3 regions of the Faecalibacterium sp. AF27-11BH genome follow, and region 1 is predicted to be linked to each of the others. Evidence: predicted binding sites of a transcription regulator. Region 1 holds the regulator's gene; each other region holds the start of a gene.
What was found. Region 1 encodes Rex, which represses fermentation and respiration genes when NADH is low (regulators of the CRP and FNR family bind a similar motif). Its sites were predicted from a motif close to ATTGTTAANNNNTTAACAAT; they were not measured.
Positions count from the first base shown of each region.

Region 2: DWY76_RS04830 (phosphoglycerate kinase) is a predicted target of Rex. The motif match lies at 1,471-1,490, and genes of this name have one in related genera.
Region 3: coaD (pantetheine-phosphate adenylyltransferase) is a predicted target of Rex. The motif match lies at 2,869-2,888, and genes of this name have one in related genera.

Region 1 is NZ_QVGS01000002.1:251,461-259,346, reverse strand. It holds gene DWY76_RS03835 (DNA translocase FtsK) at 1-613, opposite strand, end outside; gene DWY76_RS03830 (ATP-dependent Clp protease proteolytic subunit) at 716-1,396, opposite strand; gene DWY76_RS03825 (redox-sensing transcriptional repressor Rex) at 1,658-2,299, shown strand; gene DWY76_RS03820 (thymidine kinase) at 2,551-3,168, shown strand; gene DWY76_RS14165 (hypothetical protein) at 3,161-3,388, shown strand; gene DWY76_RS03815 (ABC transporter substrate-binding protein) at 3,769-5,160, shown strand; gene DWY76_RS03810 (sugar ABC transporter permease) at 5,365-6,294, shown strand; gene DWY76_RS03805 (carbohydrate ABC transporter permease) at 6,305-7,162, shown strand; gene DWY76_RS03800 (AraC family transcriptional regulator) at 7,247-7,886, opposite strand, start outside.
Region 2 is NZ_QVGS01000003.1:142,942-150,827, forward strand. It holds partial or broken gene DWY76_RS04815 (UDP-glucose 6-dehydrogenase) at 322-489, shown strand; gene DWY76_RS04820 (Rpn family recombination-promoting nuclease/putative transposase) at 630-1,118, shown strand; gene DWY76_RS04830 (phosphoglycerate kinase) at 1,609-2,817, shown strand; gene tpiA (triose-phosphate isomerase) at 2,925-3,695, shown strand; gene gpmI (2,3-bisphosphoglycerate-independent phosphoglycerate mutase) at 3,793-5,319, shown strand; gene DWY76_RS04845 (TetM/TetW/TetO/TetS family tetracycline resistance ribosomal protection protein) at 5,550-7,886, shown strand, end outside.
Region 3 is NZ_QVGS01000001.1:379,541-387,426, forward strand. It holds gene DWY76_RS01740 (AI-2E family transporter) at 1-1,083, opposite strand, end outside; gene DWY76_RS01745 (butyryl-CoA:acetate CoA-transferase) at 1,132-2,478, opposite strand; gene coaD (pantetheine-phosphate adenylyltransferase) at 2,992-3,498, shown strand; gene DWY76_RS01755 (acetyl-CoA C-acetyltransferase) at 3,578-4,795, shown strand; gene DWY76_RS01760 (enoyl-CoA hydratase-related protein) at 4,918-5,703, shown strand; gene DWY76_RS01765 (3-hydroxyacyl-CoA dehydrogenase NAD-binding domain-containing protein) at 5,746-6,618, shown strand; gene DWY76_RS01770 (acyl-CoA dehydrogenase family protein) at 6,723-7,886, shown strand, end outside.

The DNA of each region.
Region 1 (7,886 bases):
GTTCAGCGCGGCGGGCTGCGCTCTGCTGCGCCATGGCCGCACCCTTTGCGTGCACGCCGCCAAACGCAGCGCACAGCCATTGCCACACCTCTGCCGGGGTCAGATCAAAAATGTACAGGCTGACACACAGTGCCAGCACGATCATGATAAGGGTTGCCGCAGGCCGTCCGCACAGCAGCAGCAGGCTGCCGCCCAGCAGTGCGCCCAGCGCACCGCCGCCGATCCATGCATTCACGCCGTTTGCATAGCAGGCAGCTGTCATCTGGAATGCCGACATGCCCTGCGGCTGGATATCGGAAAAAACAATCACCGTGCCGCAGGCAAACACCAGCCCCAGAACCAGCTTGAAGATCTTGGGCAGAAGGTCTTCGCCCCGGGTATACTGCACAGCAAGGCAGCACACTGCCGCGCCCAGCACAAAGCTGCCACAGCCAAAAAGTCCGAACAGCACATCGTGCAGGGCCTTCCATGCCGAATCTCCCTCCACAAAGGCCAGCACCACCAGCAAAAGGCCTGCAAACAGGGTGCCAAGCCCTGCCGGGAGCCGCTGTTCTGCGCGTTTTTTGCGCGATGCTGCGCGCCGTGTTGTCGTTTTACGTTTTTTTGTTGCCATGTTTCTTTGTTCCCCGCGTTTGTAGTAGACACACTATTTGATTTTATTATTGTACCACGCAGGGAAGAAAATGGCAAACCTATTGTTGTACAAAATCGGCCTTCATTTGCGTTCAATCTCTTTATACAGCCACGCCAGCGCATCCGAAAGTCCGCCCAGCTCGTCAATGAGCTTTTCCTTCACGGCCCGGCGTCCATCCAGCACGGTGCCCATGTCCATCACCAGCTCGCCGGTGTGGAGCATCAGGTCGGTGTAGCGTTTTTCGGTCATGCCGCTGTGGGCCGCTACGAAGCCGGTGATGCGCTGCTGCATCTGCTCAAAGCTGCGCATGGTCTGCGGCACCCCCAGAATGACGCCGGAATGCCGCACCGGGTGCACGGTCATGGTGGCTGTGGGCACGATGAAGCTGCGCCGGGCGCTGACGGCAAGCGGGATGCCGATGGAGTGCCCGCCGCCCAGCACAAGCGTTGCACTGGGCTTGGATACGCTGGCGATCAGCTCCGCCAGCGCAAGGCCCGCTTCCACATCCCCGCCTACCGTGTTCAGCAGCACCAGCAGGCCCTCGATGCGGGGGTCTTCCTGCGCGGCCACCAGCTGCGGGATGACATGCTCATACTTCGTGGTCTTCTGGCCCTGCGGCGCTTCCGAATGGCCTTCGATCTGGCCGATGACGGTCAGGCAGTGGATGACATGCTCCCCGCGGGCCAGCGTGACCGTGCCCAGATCCTCGATCTCTTCCTTTTCCAGCCGACGCGCGTCGGTCTGCTGCGTTTCATCATTCATGTGCTTTCCTCCTGCGTTTTTTGTCAGCATTCCCCAGCCTGTGCCGGGCTATGCAGACCCGCTGCAGCAAAAAAGCGGTAACATTTCATAAAAATTTTTTGAGAATGATTTGACATTCTCCATCGGTGCAGTATACTTTAAATAATTGACTGTAATATCTGCAATATGAACCCGTAAACGGATCGGGGTTTCTTTGTGCCGCATCTGTAAAGCAGGCAGCTGCGGCAAGTACTGCGATAGAGCGAAAGGAGAAAGTATTCTATGAACACTCCTGCAAGGGCTTCGCTTCCCGTTATCAAGCGTCTTCCCAAATATTACCGCTATCTGTGCTCTCTGCAGGCGGACGGCATCAACAGCATTTCTTCCCGCGAGCTGGCTGCTCAGATGGGCACCACCGCTTCGCAGGTACGGCAGGACTTCAACTGCATCGGCGATGTGAATGGCCGGCAGGGCATTGGCTACTCGGTGGAAAACCTGCTCTCCATTCTGGAAGGCCTGCTGTTCGGCAACGGTGACCGCCTGCCCACCATCCTGATCGGCTGCGGCCGTCTGGGCAAGGCAGTGAGCCGCTTTATCACCACCGATACCAACGGCTACCGCCTGATCGCCGCCTTTGATGTGGCACAGAGCGAGGTGGGCAAGGAGATCAGCGGCATCCAGATCCGCCATATCGACGAGCTGGAGTCTTTCTGTGCCGAGCATCACCCCAAGGTCGCAGTGCTCTGTGTGCCCCGCGACGGTGCGGAACAGGTCAGCGGCCGTCTGGTGGATCTGGGCATCGAGGGCTTCTGGAACTTCTCCCACTATGACCTCTCTGTGCCGTATCCCGATGTGGTGGTGGAGAACGTCCATCTGGGCGACAGCCTGATGAGCCTTGGCTACCGCCTGCGCAATCAGGACTGAACGTACCTATTATAAGTAATAAGAGAACCCTCTCAGTTAAAGCCTGAGATGCCGCTGAACCCTCTCAGTCTCGCATACGCTCGACAGCTCCCCCGAAAGGGGAGCTTTGTGAGTGGGGACGGGAAAGTTTCTGCTTCTCCGGCGCAGGGACAGCCTGCCCGGAAGATACAGAAAAGCTCCCCCATCGGGGGAGCTGGCAAAGCCGTCAGGCTTTGGCTGAGAGGGTTCGTTCTGTAAGGAGAGTTTTTCAAATGGCAAAACTGTATTTCCGTTACGGCGCGATGAACAGCGGCAAGAGCACCGCCCTGATGCAGGTAGCCCACAACTACGAAGAACAGGGGATGCGGGTGCTGATCCTCAAGCCACAGGTGGACACCAAGGGCGGCGGTGAGCTGGTGAGCCGTCTGGGCGTGCGCCGCAAGGCTGATCTGCTGATCCCGCCGGAGACGGACGTGTTCGAGGCCGTGCGCACGGCCAACGCTGACGGTGCGCCGCTGGCCTGCGTGCTGTGCGACGAGAGCCAGTTTTTCACTGCGCAGCAGGCAGAACAGCTGTTCATGGTAACGGTGGATTTGAACATTCCGGTGATCTGCTACGGCCTGCGGGCAGATTTTTCGCTTAAGGGCTTTCCCGGCTCTACCCGCCTGCTGGAGCTGGCCCACACCATCGAGGAGATGAAGACCATCTGCACCTGCGGCCGCAAGGCCATCTGCAACTGCCGCAGGGTGAACGGCAGATTCGTCTTTGAGGGCGAGCAGGTGGCCATCGATCTGGAAAACGATGTGCAGTACGTGAGCATGTGCCCCCAGTGCTATTTCAAGGCAAAGCGCGCGTTCTACGCCGAAAAAGCTGCTTCGCGGGTTGAATAAACTTGTATACAAGGCTGCTGTGTTCAACGACACGGCAGCCTTTCTTTTTTATTCCCGGCCCACAGGCGCAGTCCACACAACAGCGCAAAATATGTCGCTGTCGGTGCTTCTTCACCCCCCCAAAGGGCGAAAAAGCACCGATTTCCATGCCCGAAGACCGGTGCCGGATGCCCGCCGCAAACAATTGATATATCAGAGTGCACATTTTTTGCGCTATTGATATATCAGTTCAAAGACTCCCATCCGGGCTTTTTAAGCTGTTGTTCGTCCACAATGTATGCAACGTTTCCACGTTCTGAAACGGAATGTTTACAAAATTATTGCAAAATTCGACGTTCCTCCTATGATGCATCCCAGTTTTCTATGCAAAATAGCGAAGTATACATGTTGCACAGTTTTTCGAGCCAAGTTTATTCATTTCAGCGAAGGCGTCAATTCTTGCGCGAAAACAAGAGCAATATTTGTACGTTTTTTGTTTAGATATCTGCAATTTGCGTCTTTCTTTTTGGTTGTTGTTTTGTTATCATAATTGTATACAACGGGGTATGTGCAGAACCCCCGTTCGAGATGATGTTTTCTGTATTTAGGAGGAGAACAAAAATGAGCAAGGCAATTTCTCGTCGTGATTTTATGAAGGTCACCGGCGCTGTGGGCGCTGCCGGCCTTCTGGCTGCCTGCGGCGGCAACTCTGCTGCATCCAGCTCTGCTGCTTCCACCGCTTCTTCCGCTCCCGCTGCTTCTGCAGACGAGAGCCTGGCACTGTCTGACGGCCCTGTTTCCATGACCATCAGCTGGTGGGGCGGCGACAGCCGTCACGAGGCTTACCAGAACGCCATCAAGGAGTTCCAGGCTGAGCACACCAACATCACCATCGAGCCCACCTTCGCCGCATGGTCCGGCTGGGAAGAGAAGATGGCAGCTGCCTTCATCGCTGGCAACGCACAGGATGTGTGCCAGGTGAACTGGAACTGGCTGTACAACTACTCTGCTGACGGCAGCAAGTTCGTGGATCTGAACACTGTTTCCAAGTTCCTGGATCTGACCCAGTGGGATGACGCTGCCATGGACGCCTGCTACGTTGCAAACAGCCAGCAGTGCGTGCCCGTTTCCATGACCGGCCGTATCTTCTTCTGGAACATGACCACCTTCAACAAGGCTGGCATCACCGAAGTTCCCAAGTCTCTGGATGATCTGATGGCTGCCGGCAAGGCATTCAAGGAGAAGCTGGGCGACGATTACTACCCCATGCATCTGGGCGCATACGACCGTATGATACTGATGGTCTTCTACCTCGAGTCCAAGTACGGCAAGGACTGGGCTGACCCCGTCACCTCTACCCTGAACTACACCGAGGACGAGATCGCTGAGGGCATCGACTTCATCAAGAGCCTGGTGGATGGCCACGTCATGATGAACCTGAAGACCTACTACTCCGCAAACTCTGATACCGCTACCCACCAGTCCAACGAGTGGATCACCGGTAAGATCGCAGGCATCTTCGAGTGGGATTCCGCTGCTTCCAAGTACTCCTCCGCTCTGGATGATGCCAACAAGGACGGCTTCACCGTTGGCGAAGAGATCAAGTTCGGCGACAACAACGGCGGCTTCTCCAAGGTCTCCATGGGTCTGGCCATCACCAAGACCAGCAAGTGCGTTGCCGAGGCTGCTACCCTGATCAACTTCCTGCTGAACGAGGAGAAGGGCGCTTCCATCATGGGTTCCGAGTGCGGCATCCCCGCTTCCAAGGCTGGTCTGGCTGCTGCTCAGGCTGCCGGCGCTGTCAAGGATCTGGTTGCTGAGGCAAACGCCAAGGTCATGGCCTTCACCACCAACAAGCTGGATCCCCTGTTCGAGAACAACGACCTGAAGGCTTCCGGCACCGGCATCTATCAGGAAGTGTTCGATACCGTTGACTACGACGGCGTTGCCGGCGCAGACGTTGTTGACACCCTGCTGGACGGCATGGAGTCTGTTGGCTACACCATCGGCTAAGTTCCATTTTTGAGTGCCGCCGTGTGCGGTCACGCACAGAAAAGGGCACCCTTTGACTGAACCTGAGGGGCACCTGCCGCCCGACCGGCAGATGCCCCTTTTTTGTCAGAGATATATTACAAAATCTTGACAAAGCTGTATCCAGTCTGTTACCCCTTCGTCCGTCTCATGCTCCGAAATTCCTTAAAAAGGAGGATTTCCCAGATGAAAGAAAGCAATGCTCCCGCCATCGGGCGCACCCCGTTCCAGAAATGGCTGGACAAATATCAGGGTCTGTTTTATCTGATCCCCTGGATCATCGGCTTCGTCGTCTTTAAGGCAGTTCCCTTCGGTCAGTCGCTGTACTACAGCTTCACCGATATGAACTTCTTCAAGAGCGGCACCCAGTTCGTTGGTCTGGCCAACTACATCACGGCCTTTACCACCACCAAGATCACCAAGGCACTGCTCATCACCTTCAAGTACGCTTTCATCACCGTGCCTCTGAAGCTGGTCTTTGCGCTGTTCATCGCATACATCCTGAACTTCAAGATCGCATGCGTCAACCTGTTCCGTACTGTGTACTACATCCCCTCCATTCTGGGCGGCTCTGTTGCGATCGCCGTTCTGTGGAAGGCTGTATTCAGTGTGGACGGCCTGCTCAACACCGTTCTGCGCGCTGTCACCTTTGGTCTGGTGCAGGGCCCCGAGTGGCTGTCTGACCCCAGCTACGCGCTGTGGATCATCTGCTTCCTGCGTATCTGGCAGTTCGGTTCTGCCATGGTGCTGTTCCTGGCCGCTCTGAAGGGCGTGCCTGCAGACCTGTACGAAGCCGCTACCATTGATGGTGCCGGCAAGTGGCGTCAGTTCTTCTCCATCACTGTTCCGATGATCACCCCCATCATCTTCTACAACCTGGTCACTCAGATTTGCCAGGCTTTCCAGGAGTTCAATGGCCCGTACATCATCACCAATGGCGGCCCCCGTGGTTCCACCACGCTGATCTCTCTGCTGGTCTACAACTACGCATTCAAGTCTTATGACATGGGTATGGCATCCGCTCTGGCATGGATCATGTTCATCATCGTCTGCATCCTGACGATCATTGCATTCACCAGCCAGAAGAAGTGGGTCTACTACTCTGACGAAAGGTAAGGTGACCAGTATGGGAATGAAAGCATCGAACAAAATCGCGACCTTCTTCAAGTATTTCGTCCTGATCCTGGTCGGCGTCATCATGATCTATCCCCTGCTGTGGATGATCAGCGCTACCTTTAAGGACAACAGCGAGATCTTTGCAGGCATCAGCCTGTGGATCAAGCACCCCACTCTGGATGGCTACCGCGGCGCACTGAACAACTTTGGCGGTTCCATCAACATCCTGCAGGCCATGCTGAACACCTACAGCTACGTCATCCCCAAGGTGATCTGCACGGTGGTCTCCGCCTGTGTGGCTGCCTACGGCTTTGGCCGCTTCGATTTCCCCGGCCGTAAGCTGATGTTCAACATCATGCTGGCCACCCTGTTCCTGCCGCAGGTCGTTCTGAATGTGCCGCAGTACCTGCTGTACAACAAGTTCGGCTGGCTGGACAGCCCCTTCTATCTGGCTATCTGGGTGCACTGCGCATTTGCGACCGAGACCTACTTCGTCTACCAGCTGGTGCAGTTCATGCGCAATGTCCCCCGTGATCTGGACGAAGCCGCTGCCATCGACGGCTGCTCTTCCTTCCAGACCCTGTACAAGGTCATCGTGCCCATGCTTGGCCCCGCTCTGGTGTCCTGCGCACTGTTCCAGTTCATGTGGAGCTGCAACGACTTCATGGGTCCGCTGCTTTACGTCAGCACTCCCGGTAAGTACCCGATGTCCCTGTTCGTCAAGCTGTCCATGGACGGTGATACCGGTTTCGCATGGAACAAGATCCTTGCTCTGTCCCTCATCTCCATCCTGCCGCAGCTGATCGTCTTCTTCTGTGCACAGGACCAGTTCGTTGAAGGTATCTCTGCCGGTGCCGTCAAGGGCTAAGCCCTTTCCCCGCACAGCATAAGATCATCTGATACAAACAAACACCCCCTGTGCCGTTCCCGTAGATGGCGCAGGGGGTGTTTCTTATTTCTTATGTCCTTTGCGGTACTGCAGTGGGCCAGTACCCATCACCTCGCGGAACACCCGGCGGAAATGGGCGGCGCTGGCAAAGCCGGTCTGCTCGGCTACCGCACTGATGGAAAGCTCGGTCGTTTCCAGCAGCTTCTGGGCCGCTTCGATGCGGCGGTTGTTGATGTAATCCACGATGGACTGGCCCGTTACCCGCCGGAACAAACGGCTCAGGTAGTAGGGCGAAAGATAAAACTGCGCCGCCACCTCGGTGAGGGAAAACTTCTGCCGGTAATTGGCCGCAAGGTAGGCGCAGATCTGCTCCACCGTTTCGTTGTGGGGACGCGCCACGGCGCTGCTCTCGGCAATGCACTCCTGCTCCACATAGTGCAGGATCAGCAGCAGGTACAGCGGGCCGGGGTAATCCTGCTCGGTGCTGGCGCTGGCCATCATTTCCAGCAGGGTACGGATGCGGCTCTGCCACTGCACCGGTGCATACAGCACTGTGCGCTCCCCGGGCGCAAACAGGCGGCCGAAATCCCGCCCGGCTGTGTTTTTCAAATCATGCAGCATCCCCAGCGGAAAGTGGCACCCCACGATCTGCGGCACGGCGCTGCCGGTCTGTGCAAAGCGGCAGCCGCCGGGGCCAAGCAGC
Region 2 (7,886 bases), on a different contig from region 1:
AAGCCTTGTAGGGCTTTTTTTTACAAAAATTTTTGTTCCTTACTTGACAACCGCATAGGGTCAACCAAGAAAAAATACGATAACTAAAGGGTTTTGACAGCTTGAGTTGTCCTTCAAAAGTTTATTTGTTGAAAAGACTGCAAGAAGCGGGAAATCCTGGGGGTTATATGTAGGAGGCTTTTGGAAGCTCTGTTTTGACCCACAAAAAGGAGCAGCAAATAAAGATTGAAGGAGAGTTCAAGCCTACGGTGGATTGCCTTTGTGCGACCCGCCGTAGGCTTATTGCTGTTTTATAAAGAGAAAAGTGAGGAGAATGAAAATATGAAAAATTATAAAATTGCCGTAGCAGGCACTGGATACGTCGGCCTTTCCCTTAGCGTTCTGTTAGCACAGCATAATCAAGTGATGGCTGTTGACATTGTGCAAGCGAAAGTGGATATGATTAACAATCATAAATCTCCAATTCAAGATGATTATATTGAGAAGTATACAGGGAGAAGAAAGACGCATGATGAAAGAGAAAAAACTGAGCCAGATGATCCTGAAGCTGCATGACCGTGCTGAGGCGGCAAAATACGATGGCGATTCCAGCCCGCCTTATCAGGAAGTGAAAATGCTGAACTTCCACGATGAGGAATGATATTGTTGAGAAATACATCGAGGGAACCCCGGAGGTTGGCTCTGTTGGTGTTCATGTCGATGATACGAACAGACCCAAAAAGTCAACAGATGTAATCAAGGGTAGTAACAACGAGGACTCTACGCTGACCGAGGGAACATTGTTCTACGATGTTCGCTTTGACGCAATCGCACCGAAATCTGCGGACAGTGCAGAACAGGAAGAAGTCATTCGTCTGATTATCAATGTGGAAGCACAGACAAAATTCAAGCCGGGATACCCATTGACGAAACGGGCAATCTATTATTGTAGCAGAATGATTTCTGCACAGCACGGTCCGATTTTTACAAAATCTGAATATGAGAAGATTCGTAAGGTCTACTCCATCTGGATTTGTACTCAGCCGTCAGATGGTTTTGAAAATACGTATTTTGACAATAGAAGTCAGAATTTTCTTTTTTCCCCTCTAGCGGAGATGGCTTCTGAGGCCAAAATGTGACCCAGTAGGTCACATTTTAAGGAACAAGTGACCTGCTGGGTCACAGAAAAATTATCTGATATCCATGAATATGTGGGGGGGTGACTCCGGATTTTCTGGATGTATTGGAGGAAGGCTTCAAAGAATTCTTTGAAAAAGAAGTGTCGAATAATCCTCTGAAAGCAGAATATTTTCAGGAAGTATAAGGCGAGCGGCTATGCTGGTGTGGAAGCAATTTTTGAGCGGGATCAGCGGAACCAGAAGTTCATATGGGGAATGTATGACCGCATTTGCGGAATGTTCTGCCGGAAAACACGGTAAGGCAGCGGCTTTCGGTCAAAATACACACATTTCCGTGCATCAGCGGCAAATGTTTGTTAAACTATTATCTATCTTGCGACCTTGCAATGTGCACGGTTTTTGTTTATAATAGTAGAGTAACGGGGCAAGATCCCCCGAATGTGAGCGAAACTCTAGTTCAGAAATTAAAACTTGAGAGGAGTTTATTACCATGGGTTTAGGTAAGAAGACGATCGACGATCAGAACTACTGCGGCAAGAAGGTGCTTGTCCGTTGCGATTTCAACGTCCCGATGAAGGACGGTGTGATCACCAACGAGAACCGCATCAACGCAGCTCTGCCCACCATCCAGAAGCTGGTCAACGATGGCGCAAAGGTCATCCTGTGCAGCCATCTGGGCAAGCCCAAGAACGGCCCCGAGGCAAAGTTCAGCCTGGCACCCGTTGCTGTGGCTCTGAGCGCAAAGCTGGGCAAGACCGTTGTGTTTGCTGACGACGACAACGTTGTGGGCGAGAACGCAAAGGCTGCTGTTGCTGCCATGAACAACGGCGATGTCGTTCTGCTGCAGAACACCCGTTTCCGCAAGGAAGAGACCAAGAACATGCCTGAGTTCAGCGAAGAGCTGGCTTCTCTGGCTGATGCATATGTTGACGATGCATTCGGCAGCTGCCACCGTGCACACTGCTCCACTGCAGGTGTCACCGACTTCATCAAGGATACCGCTGTCGGCTACCTGATGGAGAAGGAGATTAAGTATCTGGGCAACGCTGTGAACGATCCCGTTCGTCCCTTCACTGCTATTCTGGGCGGCGCAAAGGTCGCAGACAAGCTGAATGTTATCTCCAACCTGCTGGAGAAGGTCGATACCCTGATCATCGGCGGCGGCATGGCTTACACCTTCGTCAAGGCTCAGGGCTACGAGGTCGGCAAGAGCCTGTGCGACGATTCCAAGCTGGATTACTGCAAGGAAATGATGGCCAAGGCTCAGGAGAAGGGCGTGAAGCTGCTGCTGCCTGTTGATGCTGTCTGCATCAAGGACTTCCCCGATCCCATCGACGCTCCGGTTGAGACCACTGTTGTTCCCGTCACCGCGATCCCGGCTGACATGGAAGGCTGCGACATCGGCCCCGAGACCATGAAGCTGTTTGCCGATGCTGTCAAGGCATCCAAGACCGTTGTGTGGAACGGCCCCATGGGCGTGTTCGAGAACCCCACTCTGGCAGCTGGCACTCTGGCAGTTGCCAAGGCTATGGCTGAGAGCGATGCTACCACCGTGATCGGCGGCGGCGACAGCGCAGCAGCTGTGCAGCAGATGGGTCTGGGCGACAAGATGACCCACATCTCCACCGGCGGCGGCGCTTCTCTGGAGTATCTGGAGGGCAAGGAGCTGCCCGGCATCGCAGTCATTCAGAACGCATAATCTGATCCCGGCATCATAATGGGTGCGGCGGCTTTAGCGCCGCCGCATCTTTTTGTTTGTGCAGAGCTTTCTGCACGATAGAAGGTAAATAAAGGAGATAGAGTATCATGGATAAGGCAAAGCGTAAGGCTATCATTGCAGGCAACTGGAAGATGAACAAGACTGCCTCCGAGGCTGCTGTTCTGGTGGACGAGCTGGTCCCCGCCGTGCAGGACGCAGGCTGCGAGGTGGTTATCTGCACCCCGTATACCGATCTGGTCACCGCTGTGGAAAAGACCAAGGGCACCAACATCCATGTGGGTGCTGAGAATGTTCACTTCGAGAAGTCCGGCGCTTTCACCGGCGAGATCAGCGCTGACATGCTGGTAGATCTGGGCGTGGAGTACGTCATCGTGGGCCACTCTGAGCGCCGCCAGTACTTTGCAGAGACCGACCAGACCGTGAACAAGCGCGCTCTGGCTGCTCTGAACGCCGGCCTGAAGGTCATCATCTGCGTGGGCGAGAGCCTGCAGCAGCGTGAGGAGGGCGTCACCGAGGAGCTGGTCCGGATGCAGACCAAGATCGCTCTGCGCGACGTGACCGCTGAGCAGATGGCAAATGTCGTGATCGCCTACGAGCCCATCTGGGCCATCGGCACCGGCAAGACCGCTACCGCCGATCAGGCTGAGGAAGTCTGCGGCCAGATCCGCAAGGTCATCGGTGAGGTGTACGGCGAGGCAGTTGCCGAGGCTACTACTGTCCAGTACGGCGGCAGCATGAACGCCAAGAACTGCGAGGAGCTGCTGAGCAAAAAGGATGTGGACGGCGGCCTGATCGGCGGCGCATCCCTGAAGGCTCCCGACTTTGCAGTGATCGTTAACGCAGCCACCAAGGGCTGATCGACGGTTTAAATCAGCTGTTTCAGCGCCCGGCTGCGCCGCATTTCCAGCGCTGTGCCGGGCGCTGATTTGTTAAATTCAAAGGAGATTCAATTTTATGGCAAAGAAACCTGTTCTTCTGTGCATCATGGATGGCTTCGGCTGGGTGCCGGAGGAGACCTTCGGCAACGCCGTGGTGGCCGCCAAGACCCCCCATCTGGATGCTCTGATGGAAAAGTACCCCATGACCACCATCGAGGCTTCCGGCATGGCAGTCGGCCTGCCCGACGGCCAGATGGGCAACTCCGAGGTTGGCCACACCAACATGGGCGCTGGCCGCATCGTGTACCAGCAGCTCACCCTCATCACCAAGTCCATCAAGGACGGTGAGATGCTCAAGAACCCTGTTCTGGTCAAGAACATGCAGGCTGCCATCGACGCCGGCAAGGCCATCCATCTGATGGGTCTGGTGGGCACCGGCGGTGTGCACAGCCACGCAGACCACTGGTTCGGCGTGCTGGAAATGGCAAAACATCTGGGTGCAAAGAACGTTTACCTGCACTGCATCACTGATGGCCGTGATACCGACCCGCACTCCGGCAAGGGCTTCCTGGCCGACCTGCAGGCCAAGCTGGACGAGTTGGGCATCGGCAAGATCGCCAGCGTCTCCGGCCGTTACTACGCCATGGACCGCGATAACAACTGGGATCGTGAAGAGAAGGCATACGCTGCCTTTGTCTACGGCGAGGGCAATCATGCCGCCAACGCTGCCGAGGCCATCGAGGCATCCTATGCAGCAGACAAGACCGACGAGTTCGTTCTGCCCTGCGTCACCTGTGAGGGTGGCCGCGTGCAGGATGGCGACACTGTGATCTTCATGAACTTCCGTCCCGATCGTGCCCGCCAGATGACCCGCATCTTCTGCGACGATGCGTTCACCGGCTTTGAGCGCCGCGGTGGCCGCAAGCAGGTGAACTATGTCTGCATGGCCGAATACGATGCCACCATGCCCAACTGCGAGGTCGCCTATCCGCCTGTGGAGCTGAAGAACGTTCTGGGCCAGTACCTGTCCGAGAATGGCAAGACTCAGCTGCGCATTGCCGAGACCGAGAAGTACGCTCATGTCACCTTCTTCTTCAACGGCGGCGTGGAGGCTCCCTACGAGGGCGAGGACCGCTGCGTGATCCCCAGCCCGAAGGTCGCCACCTATGACCTGAAGCCCGAGATGAGCGCCCCTGAGGTTGCTGCCGAGTGCGTCAAGCGCATCGAGAGCGGCAAGTACGATGTGGTGATCCTGAACTTTGCAAACTGCGATATGGTCGGCCACACCGGCGTGTTCGATGCTGCGGTCAAGGCCGTGGAAGCCGTTGACACTGCTGTGGATCAGGTGGTGTCCGCTGTGCTGAAGGCCGGCGGCTGCGCCTTCATCACCGCCGACCACGGCAACGCCGAGAAGATGATGAACCCGGACGGCACCCCCTTCACCGCACACACCACCAACGTGGTGCCCTTTGTGGCTGTTGGCTGCGGCGATGTGAAGCTGCGTGAGGGCGGCTGCCTTGCCGATATCGCTCCCACCATGCTGCCGTATATCGGTCTGCCCGTGCCTGCTGAAATGACCGGCAAGAGCATCATTGTGGAGTAATTGACCGTTAAAATGGCCGACGCGTTCGCTTTGGCTATGAATAGCGGAATTGTTATTCTTATATTTACAGCTCTGGAAAATCTGCGGATTTTCCAGAGCTGTTTTTTCACGCGAAAAGCCGATAAGATAAATTGCGTTTTTGGGCTTCGACCCCATTCTAAATCAAAAACTTTTCTTTTTTCCCCATCCGTGCTACAATAAAAATGAGTTTTTGATTGTAGGAGAAGCGGATGGAAACAACGCATAAACAAATCGTTCTGGGCATCCTTGCCCATGTGGACTCCGGCAAGACCACCCTTTCGGAAGCCATGCTCTACCGCTCCGGCGCGATCCGCAAGCTGGGCCGCGTGGATCACAAGGATGCCTTTCTGGATACCGACACGCTTGAAAAAGCGCGCGGCATCACCATCTTTTCCAAGCAGGCCCTGTTGACAGCGGGCAATACGGATATCACATTGCTGGACACCCCCGGCCATGTGGATTTTTCCACCGAGACAGAGCGCACCCTGCAGGTGCTGGACTATGCTGTGCTGGTGGTAAGCGGCACCGACGGCGTGCAGAGCCACACCGAGACGCTCTGGCGGCTGCTGCGGCGCTACCATGTGCCCACCTTTGTGTTCGTGAACAAGATGGACCTGCCCGGCAAGAGCAGGGAAGAGCTGCTCGCCCAGCTGAACCACCGTCTGGGCGAGGGCTTTGTGGCCTTTGATGTGCCGCAGGCCGACCGGGACGAAGCACTGGCTCTGTGTGACGAAAACCTGATGGATCGGATGCTGGATGCCGGGCAGTTGACCGATGCGGACCTCATCCCGGCCGTTGCACGCCGGCATGTGTTCCCGTGCTGGTTCGGTTCGGCGCTGCGGCGTACCGAAAACGATGCACTGGAAAGCGTGGACGCTCTGATGGACGGCATCGACCGCTATACCCGTCCGGCTCCCGCGCTGGATGCCTTTGGCGCCAAGGTGTTTAAGGTGTCGCAGGATGAGCAGGGCACGCGCCTGACATGGCTGCGCGTGACTGGCGGCGAACTGAAGGTAAAGGCCCAGCTCTCCGGCGAAGCAGATGGTGAGCCGTGGGAGGAAAAGGCAAACCAGCTGCGGCTGTACTCCGGCGTAAAGTATACGCTGGCGGAAGCCATCGGCCCGGGGCAGGTGTGCGCCGTCACCGGCCTGACCAAGGCGCGCCCGGGCGAGGGCCTTGGCGCGGAACGCGACAGCGATGTGCCGGTTCTGGAACCGGTGCTGAGCTATCAGGTGCTGCTGCCGGAGGGGGCTGATGTGCACGCGGCACTGGGCAAGCTGCACCGGCTGGAAGAAGAGGAGCCGCAGCTCCATGTGGTATGGAACGAGACTTTGGGCGAAATCCATGTGCAGCTCATGGGCGAGGTGCAGCTGGAAGTGCTGCGCAGTTTGTTGGCAGAGCGCTTTGGCCTGAACGTGGAGTTCGGCCCCGGCGGCATTCTGTACAAGGAGACCATCACGGAGCCTATGGAGGGCGTGGGCCACTATGAGCCGCTGCGCCACTATGCGGAGGTGCATGTCAAGCTGGAGCCCCTGCCCCGCGGCAGCGGGATGCAGTTTGCCGCCGACTGCCGGGAAGAAGTGCTGGACAAGAACTGGCAGCGCCTTGTGCTGACCCATCTGGAAGAAAAGCAGCACCTTGGTGTGCTGACCGGTGCGCCGCTGACGGACGTGAAGATCACCCTCATTGCGGGCCGCGCCCATCTTAAACACACGGAGGGCGGAGATTTTCGGCAGGCCACCTATCGCGCGGTGCGGCAGGGTCTGATGCTGGCCAAAAGCCAGCTGCTGGAGCCATGGTATGCCTTTCGGCTGGAAGTGCCGGTGGAGAACCTTGGCCGTGCCATGACCGATATCCAGCGCATGGAGGGCAGCTTTGACCCGCCAGAAAGCGGGGAAGAGGCTGCTGTGCTCACCGGTTTTGCACCGGTGGCCACCATGCGCAGCTACCCCATGGAGGTGGTGGGCTATACCCGGGGCCGGGGACACCTGACCCTGACGCTGGACGGCTACCGGCCCTGCCACAATGCGGCGGAGATCATTGAAGCTGTGGGCTACGAGCCGGAGCACGACCTTGACAACCCGGCAGATTCGGTGTTCTGTGCCCATGGCGCGGGCTTTGTGGTGCCTTGGGATCAGGTGCGCAGCCACATGCATGTGGACAGCGGCTGGGGAAAAAGCAAAAGCCCGGAGCAGGAGACGCAGACCGTGCCCCAGCGCCGGACAGCGGCTTACCGCGCAACACTGGAAGAGGATGCCGAGCTGCTCAAAATCTTCGAGCGCACCTATGGCCCCATCAAACGGGACCCGCTGGCGGCATTCCGCCCGGTGCAAAAGCGGGAACGCCCGGATTTTGATGCCCAGCAGTGGGAAATCCTGCCCGAATATCTGCTGGTGGACGGCTACAATATCATCTTTGCGTGGGATGAGCTGAACGCCCTTGCAAAGGACAGTCTGGAAGCGGCCCGTCACAAGCTGATGGATATTCTGTGCAACTATCAGGGCTACCAGAAGTGTAATCTTATTCTTGTATTCGATGCCTATCGT
Region 3 (7,886 bases), on a different contig from region 1:
CACGATCATGCCCACAAAACCCCACAGACCGCCGAACAGCAGGATGGCGAACAGTACCCAGAAACTGGAAAGACCGGTGGTGTTGCCCAGGATCTTGGGGCCGATCACGTTTCCGTCCAGCTGCTGCAGCACCAGAACGAACAGGACGAACCACAGCGCCTTGATGGGGTTCTGAATGAGGATCAGCAGGGTGGCGGGCACGGCACCGATGAACGGGCCGAAGAAGGGGATCACATTGGTCACGCCGATGATCACGGAAACCAGAAGGGCACTGGGGAACTTGAAGATCAGGCAGCCGATATAGCACAGCACGCCGATGATGGCGGAATCCATGATCTTGCCGTTGATGAAGCCGCCGAACATCTTATCGGCGTACTTCACTTCTTCCTTGATCAGCTCTGCCCAGCGGGGCTTGAAGATGCTGTAGAGCACCAGCTTGGCCTGCTGTACAAAGCGCTTGCGGCTGGCCAGCATATACACGGCCACGATGATGCCGATGATCAGGTTCTTGGCCATGGTCACTACGTTCAGCACACCCACTGCGGCACCGCTGACGATGTTCTGCATGGAGGGCAGGAGCCGGGTCTTGATCAGATCGTCGATATTGGTGCTGATAGTGGCATAAGCAGAGTTGAGCATGTCCATGATCTGCTGGTTGTTCTCAATGAACTCCACATGATTCGCCCACTGCACGAACTTTGCAAGGTTGCGCTGCGCAGTGTAGTACAGGGTGGTCACGCTGGTAATGAGCTGCGGAATGATCATCATGCACAAAGCGTAGATGAGGAGCAGGCCGAACAGGATGGTCAGCGTAACGGACAGCACATTGACCAGACCATGCATCTTTTCCGGGATGAACCGGCGCAGAAAGCTCTCGATGGTGTTGCATACAGGTTTGAGCAGGTAGGCGATGACGGCACCGTAGATGAATGGCATCAGAATGCCGGTCAGCGTGGAGATGGCATCACCAAAACCATCGAAGCGGTAGATCAGGAAAAAGAAGATGATGCTCAGGGAGATCGCTCCAAATCCTGCCAACATCCCGTAGAGATAGGGCTTGATGTGCGGCTTTTTGTCCATCATGATAGACTCCATTTCAGCCGCGGACAGCAGGAATCCCCGCGGCACTTATCAGATTTTGTTGCTCCTGCGCCAGATGTGCATTTTTTCGGCTTCCTTGATCAGGTCTTCACGGAAGTCGGGATGTGCTACGCTGATCAGAGCTTCAGCCTTTTCCCAGGTGGTCAGGCCCTTCAGGTTCACGCAGCCGTACTCGGTGCACAGGTAGTGGATGTTGGCACGGGTATCGGTGACGATGCTGCCGTTTTCCAGAGTGGGACGGATGCGGCTCTCCAGCTGGCCGGTCTTCTTATTAAAGAAGGTAGAGGACAGGCAGATAAAGCTCTTGCCGCCCTTGGAAAGGTATGCGCCCAGAACGAAGTCCAGCTGACCGCCGGCACCGGAGATGTGCTTGAGGCCTGCAGTCTCGGCGTTCACCTGACCGAACAGGTCGATGTCCACAGCGTTGTTGATGGAAATAAAGTTATCCAGTGCGGAGATGCTGCGGATATCGTTGGTGTAGTCCACGGGTGCAGACATGCACTCCGGATTATCGTTCAGGTAATCGTACATTTTCTGGGTGCCGGCACCGAAGGCGTAGACCTGACGGCCCTTGTCCAGCTGCTTGCATGCACCGGTGATCTTGCCGGCCTTGGCGATATCCACAAAGGCATCCACATACATTTCGGTGTGCACGCCCAGATCCTTCAAATCGCTCTGTGCGATCAGGCTGCCGATGGCATTGGGCATACCGCCGATGCCCAGCTGCAGGCAGGCACCGTTGGGGATCTGCGGAACGATCAGGTTGGCAACCTTCAGATCCACTTCGGTAGCAGCACCGGGAGCGGCCATCTGGCCGATGGGCGGGTTCTCGCCTTCCACGATGCCGGTGACCTGAGAAATGTGGATGCAGTTCTCCATGCCGCCAAGGCAGCGGGGCATGTTCTTGTTGACCTCAACGATGATCTTCTTGGCTTTTTCGCACACAGCACCCAGATGAGATGCACTGGGGCCGAAGTTGAAGTAGCCGTGCTCGTCCATGGGGGTCACCTGGAACACCGCCACATCCAGCGGATCCGGGCTTTCGCGGTAGTAGCGGGGCAGCTCGGAATAACGGATGGGGGAGTAGAAGGAGAAGCCCTGTGCAATGGCCTTGCGCTCAATGCCGCCCATATGCCAGCTGTTCCATGTCATGTGTGCAGCGGGATCGTCGATCTGGAAGATCGCGGGCACCCACATCAGGATGCCGCCGCGGAAGTTGACACCTTCCAGCTCAGGCAGACGCTTTGCAATCTCGGCATCCACCGCCACAGGGGTGTTCACAGCCCAGCCGTAATCCACCCAGTCACCGCTTTTGACCAGTGCGGCAGCCTGAGCGGCGGTCATTTTCTTCTGAGCATACAGTTCCGTAAAATCCATTATAAACCATCCTCTCCTATAATAACATAAAGGAATTGTAAATTTATCATTTACTCTTCCTGCACGGACAAATCTTTGCAGGATGTTTACCACCTGTTGGCAATTTGAACACAGCTCTGACACAGGCGGATGATATCCTGATAACCAGCAGAAGGCAGCTGTCGGACAGGGCAGCAGATCTGCACAACTTAGTTATAACATTAACAATGTGTAGAATCAATAGTTTATCGAGAAAATTTTGACCGACTGGCAATATGGACAAAATTCGCGGAGTTTTTGGACGATTGTTTGGTGCTGAAAAACCAAAATCTTTGCAAAAGGACTTGATAAAATTTTGACGATATGGTTTACTTATAGCGTAGCAAGCAGCTGCGATGCAGCATGACATTGATTGTTTAAATTTTAACGATAAAACGTACAGCTTGCACAAAAATCTTGCACCCAAGACTGGAAAGTGCTATCATGGCAGAACCAAAACGCGCTTTTCACAGCGCTCAAGGAGGACACCAGACGATGGCAACAGCAGTTTATCCCGGTTCGTTCGATCCGGTCACAAAAGGGCATCTCGATATCATCAAGCGCGCAGCAAAGATTAACGATCATCTGATCGTGGCGGTGCTCAACAACAGCGCAAAGAATCCGCTGTTCACCGTGGAGGAACGCGTGGAGCTTCTAAAGGAGTGCTGCAAAGGCATCCAGAATGTTTCGGTGGAGAGCTTCGACGGCCTGACCGTGGAGTTCGCCAAGAAACGGCACGCTTCGGTGATGGTGCGGGGCCTGCGGGCGGTGACGGATTTTGAAAACGAGATCCAGCTTGCGCAGACCAATCACGCACTGATGCCCGGCATCGAGACCATGTTTCTGGCAACGAGCATCAAGTGGAGCTACCTTTCTTCCACCATTGTAAAAGAGGCAGCTTACTACGGCAGCGACATCGGTAAGTTCGTCACACCCAATGTGGAAAAGGCGGTCAACGAAAAGTATGCGCTGATCCGGCAGAAAAAAGACCCCGAGACCTAATTTGTAAAAGCGCTTACGGGCGTTTTGATAAAAATGGCTTACGAAAAGTAACACATACACAATTCAGGAGGCTATTCACATGAAAAAGATCGTTATCGCATCTGCATGCCGTACCGCTATTGGCAAGTTCGGCGGCACTCTGGCAAACGTTCCCGCAGTTGAGCTGGGCTCCATCGTCATCAAGGAAGCTCTGAACCGTGCAAACGTCGCTCCCGAGCAGGTCGATCATGTCTACATGGGCTGCGTCATTCAGGCCGGTCTGGGCCAGAACGTCGCTCGTCAGGCTGCTCTGAAGGCTGGCCTGCCCATCGAGACCCCGGCTGTCACTGTCAACGTGGTGTGCGGCTCCGGTCTGAACTGCGTCAATATGGCTGCTCAGATGATCGAGGCTGGCGATGCTGATATCGTGGTCGCAGGCGGCATGGAGAACATGGACATGGCTCCCTTCGCACTGCAGAAGGCTCGTTACGGCTACCGCATGGGCGCTCCTATGGGCAAGAGCGAGATCGTGGATACCATGGTCAACGATGCTCTGTGGGATGCCTGCGGCTTCAACAAGCACATGGGCATGACCGCTGAGAACGTCTGCACCAACGAGACCTATCAGAAGAAGTACGGCTACAGCCCCATCACCCGTGAGATGCTGGACGAGTTCTCATACAACAGCCAGCTGAAGGCTGACAAGGCCATCAAGGACGGCGCTTTCAAGGACGAGATCGTTCCCGTTGTGATCAAGGGCAAGAAGGGCGACACCGTGTTCGATACTGATGAAGGCCCCCGTCTGAGCGCTCCTGAAGTGCTGGCAAAGCTGAAGCCCGCTTTCACCAAGGACGGCATCGTGACCGCCGGCAACTCTTCCGCCATCAATGACGGCGCTGCTGCTCTGGTCATCATGAGCGAGGAGAAGGCTAAGGAGCTGGGCGTGAAGCCTCTGGCTACCTGGGTCGCAGGTGCTTTGGCTGGCGTTGAGCCGGAAGTCATGGGTCTGGGCCCCATCGCTGCTACCAAGAAGGTCATGGCTAAGACCGGCATGAGCGTTGCTGACATGGATCTGATCGAGGCCAACGAGGCATTTGCTGCTCAGTCTGTGGCTGTCAGCCAGGCTCTGAACTTTGATATGAGCAAGGTGAACGTCAACGGCGGCGCAATTGCTCTGGGCCACCCGGTCGGCGCTTCCGGCGCTCGTATCCTGGTCACCCTGCTGTATGCTATGAAGCATCGCGGTGCTCACAAGGGTCTGGCTACCCTGTGCATCGGCGGCGGCATGGGCTGCGCTACCATCGTTGAGATGGACTAAGTTCCACCTCTTGGAATCCTGACTGAATGACAGACCCGGACGGGGAAGGGAACCGGAGAGCCTTTCCTCCGTCCGGGGGCTGTTTGTGATAATTGATAAGATTTGAATAGGAGGTTTTCACAATGGCATTTGTAAAAACCGAGGTGCAGGGTGCAGTTGAGATCATTACCATCGACCGCCCCAAGGCACTGAATGCCCTGAATCCCGAAGTTCTGGCAGACCTGAAGGCAGCTTTTGAGGCTGTGGATCAGGAGACTGTCCGCTGCATCGTTCTGACCGGCGAAGGCGACAAGAGCTTCGTGGCAGGTGCAGATATCGGTTCCATGAGCACCATGACCAAGGCAGAGGGCGAGGCCTTCGGCAAGCTGGGCAATGATGTGTTCCTGATGATCGAGAGCTTCCCCATCCCCGTTATTGCAGCCGTGAACGGCTTTGCACTGGGCGGCGGCAACGAGCTGGCTATGAGCTGCGACATCCGCATCTGCTCTGACAACGCTGTGTTCGGCCAGCCGGAAGTGGGTCTGGGCATCACCCCGGGCTTCGGCGGCACCCAGCGTCTGGCACGTCTGGTCGGCATGGGTATGGCAAAGCAGCTGGTCTACTCTGCACTGAACATCAAGGCGGACGAGGCTCTGCGCATTGGTCTGGTGAACGCTGTGTATCCTCAGGCTGAACTGATGGAGAACGTGCTGAAGCTGGCCGGCAAGATCGCAAAGAATGCACCCATCGCTGTACGCAACTGCAAGAAGGCAATCAACGGCGGCATCAGCCTGCCCATCGAGAAGGCTGTTGAGGTCGAGGAAAAGCTGTTCGGCAGCTGCTTCGAGACCCACGACCAGAAGGAAGGCATGGCCTGCTTCCTGAGCCGTGAGAAGCCGAAGCCCAAGGCAGTGTTCACCAACAACTAATCCATTACTACATAATTTTTGATATTAAAGGAGAGGTTTCCTATGAAGATCGGTGTTATCGGCGCTGGCACCATGGGCCAGGGCATCGCAAAGGCATTTGCACAGGTTGAGGGCAACACCGTTGCTCTGTGCGACATCAAGCAGGAGTGGGCCGAGAATGGTCTGGCAAAGATCAAGAAGGGCTACGAGAAGCTGGTTGCCAAGGGAAAGATGACGCAGGAAAAGGCAGACGCTATCGTTGCTGCCATCACCCCGGGCCTGAAGGAAGACCTGTGCGCTGACTGCGATCTGGTCGTTGAGGCTGCTTTTGAGGATATGAAGGTCAAGCAGACCACCTTCGGCGAACTGGATAAGATCTGCAAGCCCGAGTGCATCTTCGCTTCCAACACTTCTTCTCTGTCCATCACCGAGATTGGCAAGGGCGTTAGCCGTCCGCTGGTCGGCATGCACTTCTTTAACCCCGCAGACCGCATGAAGCTGATCGAGGTCATCGCAGGCTGCAACACTCCCGCTGAGACCGTTGAGAAGATCAAGGAGATCTCTGTTGCCATCGGCAAGCAGCCGGTTCAGGTCAATGAGGCTGCAGGCTTCGTCGTCAACCGCATCCTGATCCCCATGATCAACGAAGCTGCTTTCATCAAGATGGAAGGCGTTTCCGATATCGCCGGCATCGACACCGCTATGAAGCTGGGTGCCAACCACCCCATGGGTCCCCTGGAGCTGGGCGACTTCATCGGCCTGGATATCTGCCTGGCCATCATGGATGTGCTGTACAAGGAGACCGGCGACAGCAAGTATCGTGCCTGCCCGCTGATCCGTAAGATGGTCCGTGGCGGCAACCTGGGCTGCAAGAGCGGCAAGGGCTTCTACGTTTACAACGCAGACCGCACCAAGACCCCTGTTGACCAGCTGTAAATTCTGATAAACGTTTCTCCCGACCGTGGAAACGCGGCCGGGAGGAATTTGTTTGCACCGGGCAATTCCGGTAAATGAAAAAGACCCGTTAGGAGGATATAGCGATGGATTTTACTCTGTCCAAGCAGCAGCAGATGGTACAGAAAATGTACCGCGAGTTTGCTGAGAACGAAGTCAAGCCCCTGGCAAAGAAGGTTGATGCGGAAGAGTACTTCCCCAAAGAGACCGTCGAAAAGATGGGCAAGCTCGGCATGATGGGCATTTATTTCCCGACTGAGGTCGGCGGTGCAGGCGGCGATGTGCTGTCCTACGTCATGGCAGTGGAAGAGCTGAGCAAGGTCTGCGGCACCACCGGTGTCATCGTCTCTGCTCACACCAGCCTGTGTGCTGCTCCTATTTATGAAAATGGTACTCCCGAGCAGAAGGCAAAGTATCTGCCCAAGCTGTGCAGCGGTGAGTGGCTGGGTGCTTTCGGCCTGACTGAGCCGGGTGCCGGCACCGATGCACAGGGTCAGCAGACCTTTGCAAAGCAGGACCCCGAGACCGGTGATTGGATTCTGAACGGTTCCAAGATCTTCATCACCAACGCCGGCTACGCAAACGTCTTTATCGTTATTGCTGTCACCGATATCGTGCCCGACAAGAAGGGCCGTCCCACCAAGCAGTGCTCCGCCTTTATCGTGGAGCGCACCGACCCGGGCTTCTCCGTCGGTAAGGCTGAGGACAAGATGGGCATCCGCGGTTCTTCCACCTGCGAGCTGATCTTTGAGGACTGCCGCATCCCTGCTGACCGTATGCTGGGTGTGCGTGGCCGCGGCTTCCAGCTGGCTATGGCTACTCTGGACGGCGGCCGTATCGGTATCGCATCTCAGGCTCTGGGCATTGCCGAGGGCGCTCTGGAAGAGACCGTTGCTTACGTCAAGGAGCGCAAGCAGTTCGGCCGCAGCATTTCCGCATTCCAGAACACCCAGTTCGAGCTGGCTGAGATGAAGGCACGCGTTGAGGCTGCAAAGTATCTGGTCTACGCTGCTGCTCTGAAGAAGCAGGAAGCAATGGACGGCAAGAAGGTTCGTTACAGCGTCGAGGCTGCTCAGGCAAAGCTGATCGCAGCCCGCACCGCAAGCGATGTGACCCGCCGCTGCCTGCAGCTGTTCGGCGGTTACGGCTACACCCGTGACTATCCCATCGAGCGCATGATGCGTGATGCCAAGATCACTGAGATCTACGAGGGCACCAGCGAAGTGCAGATGATGGTCATTTCCGGCGCG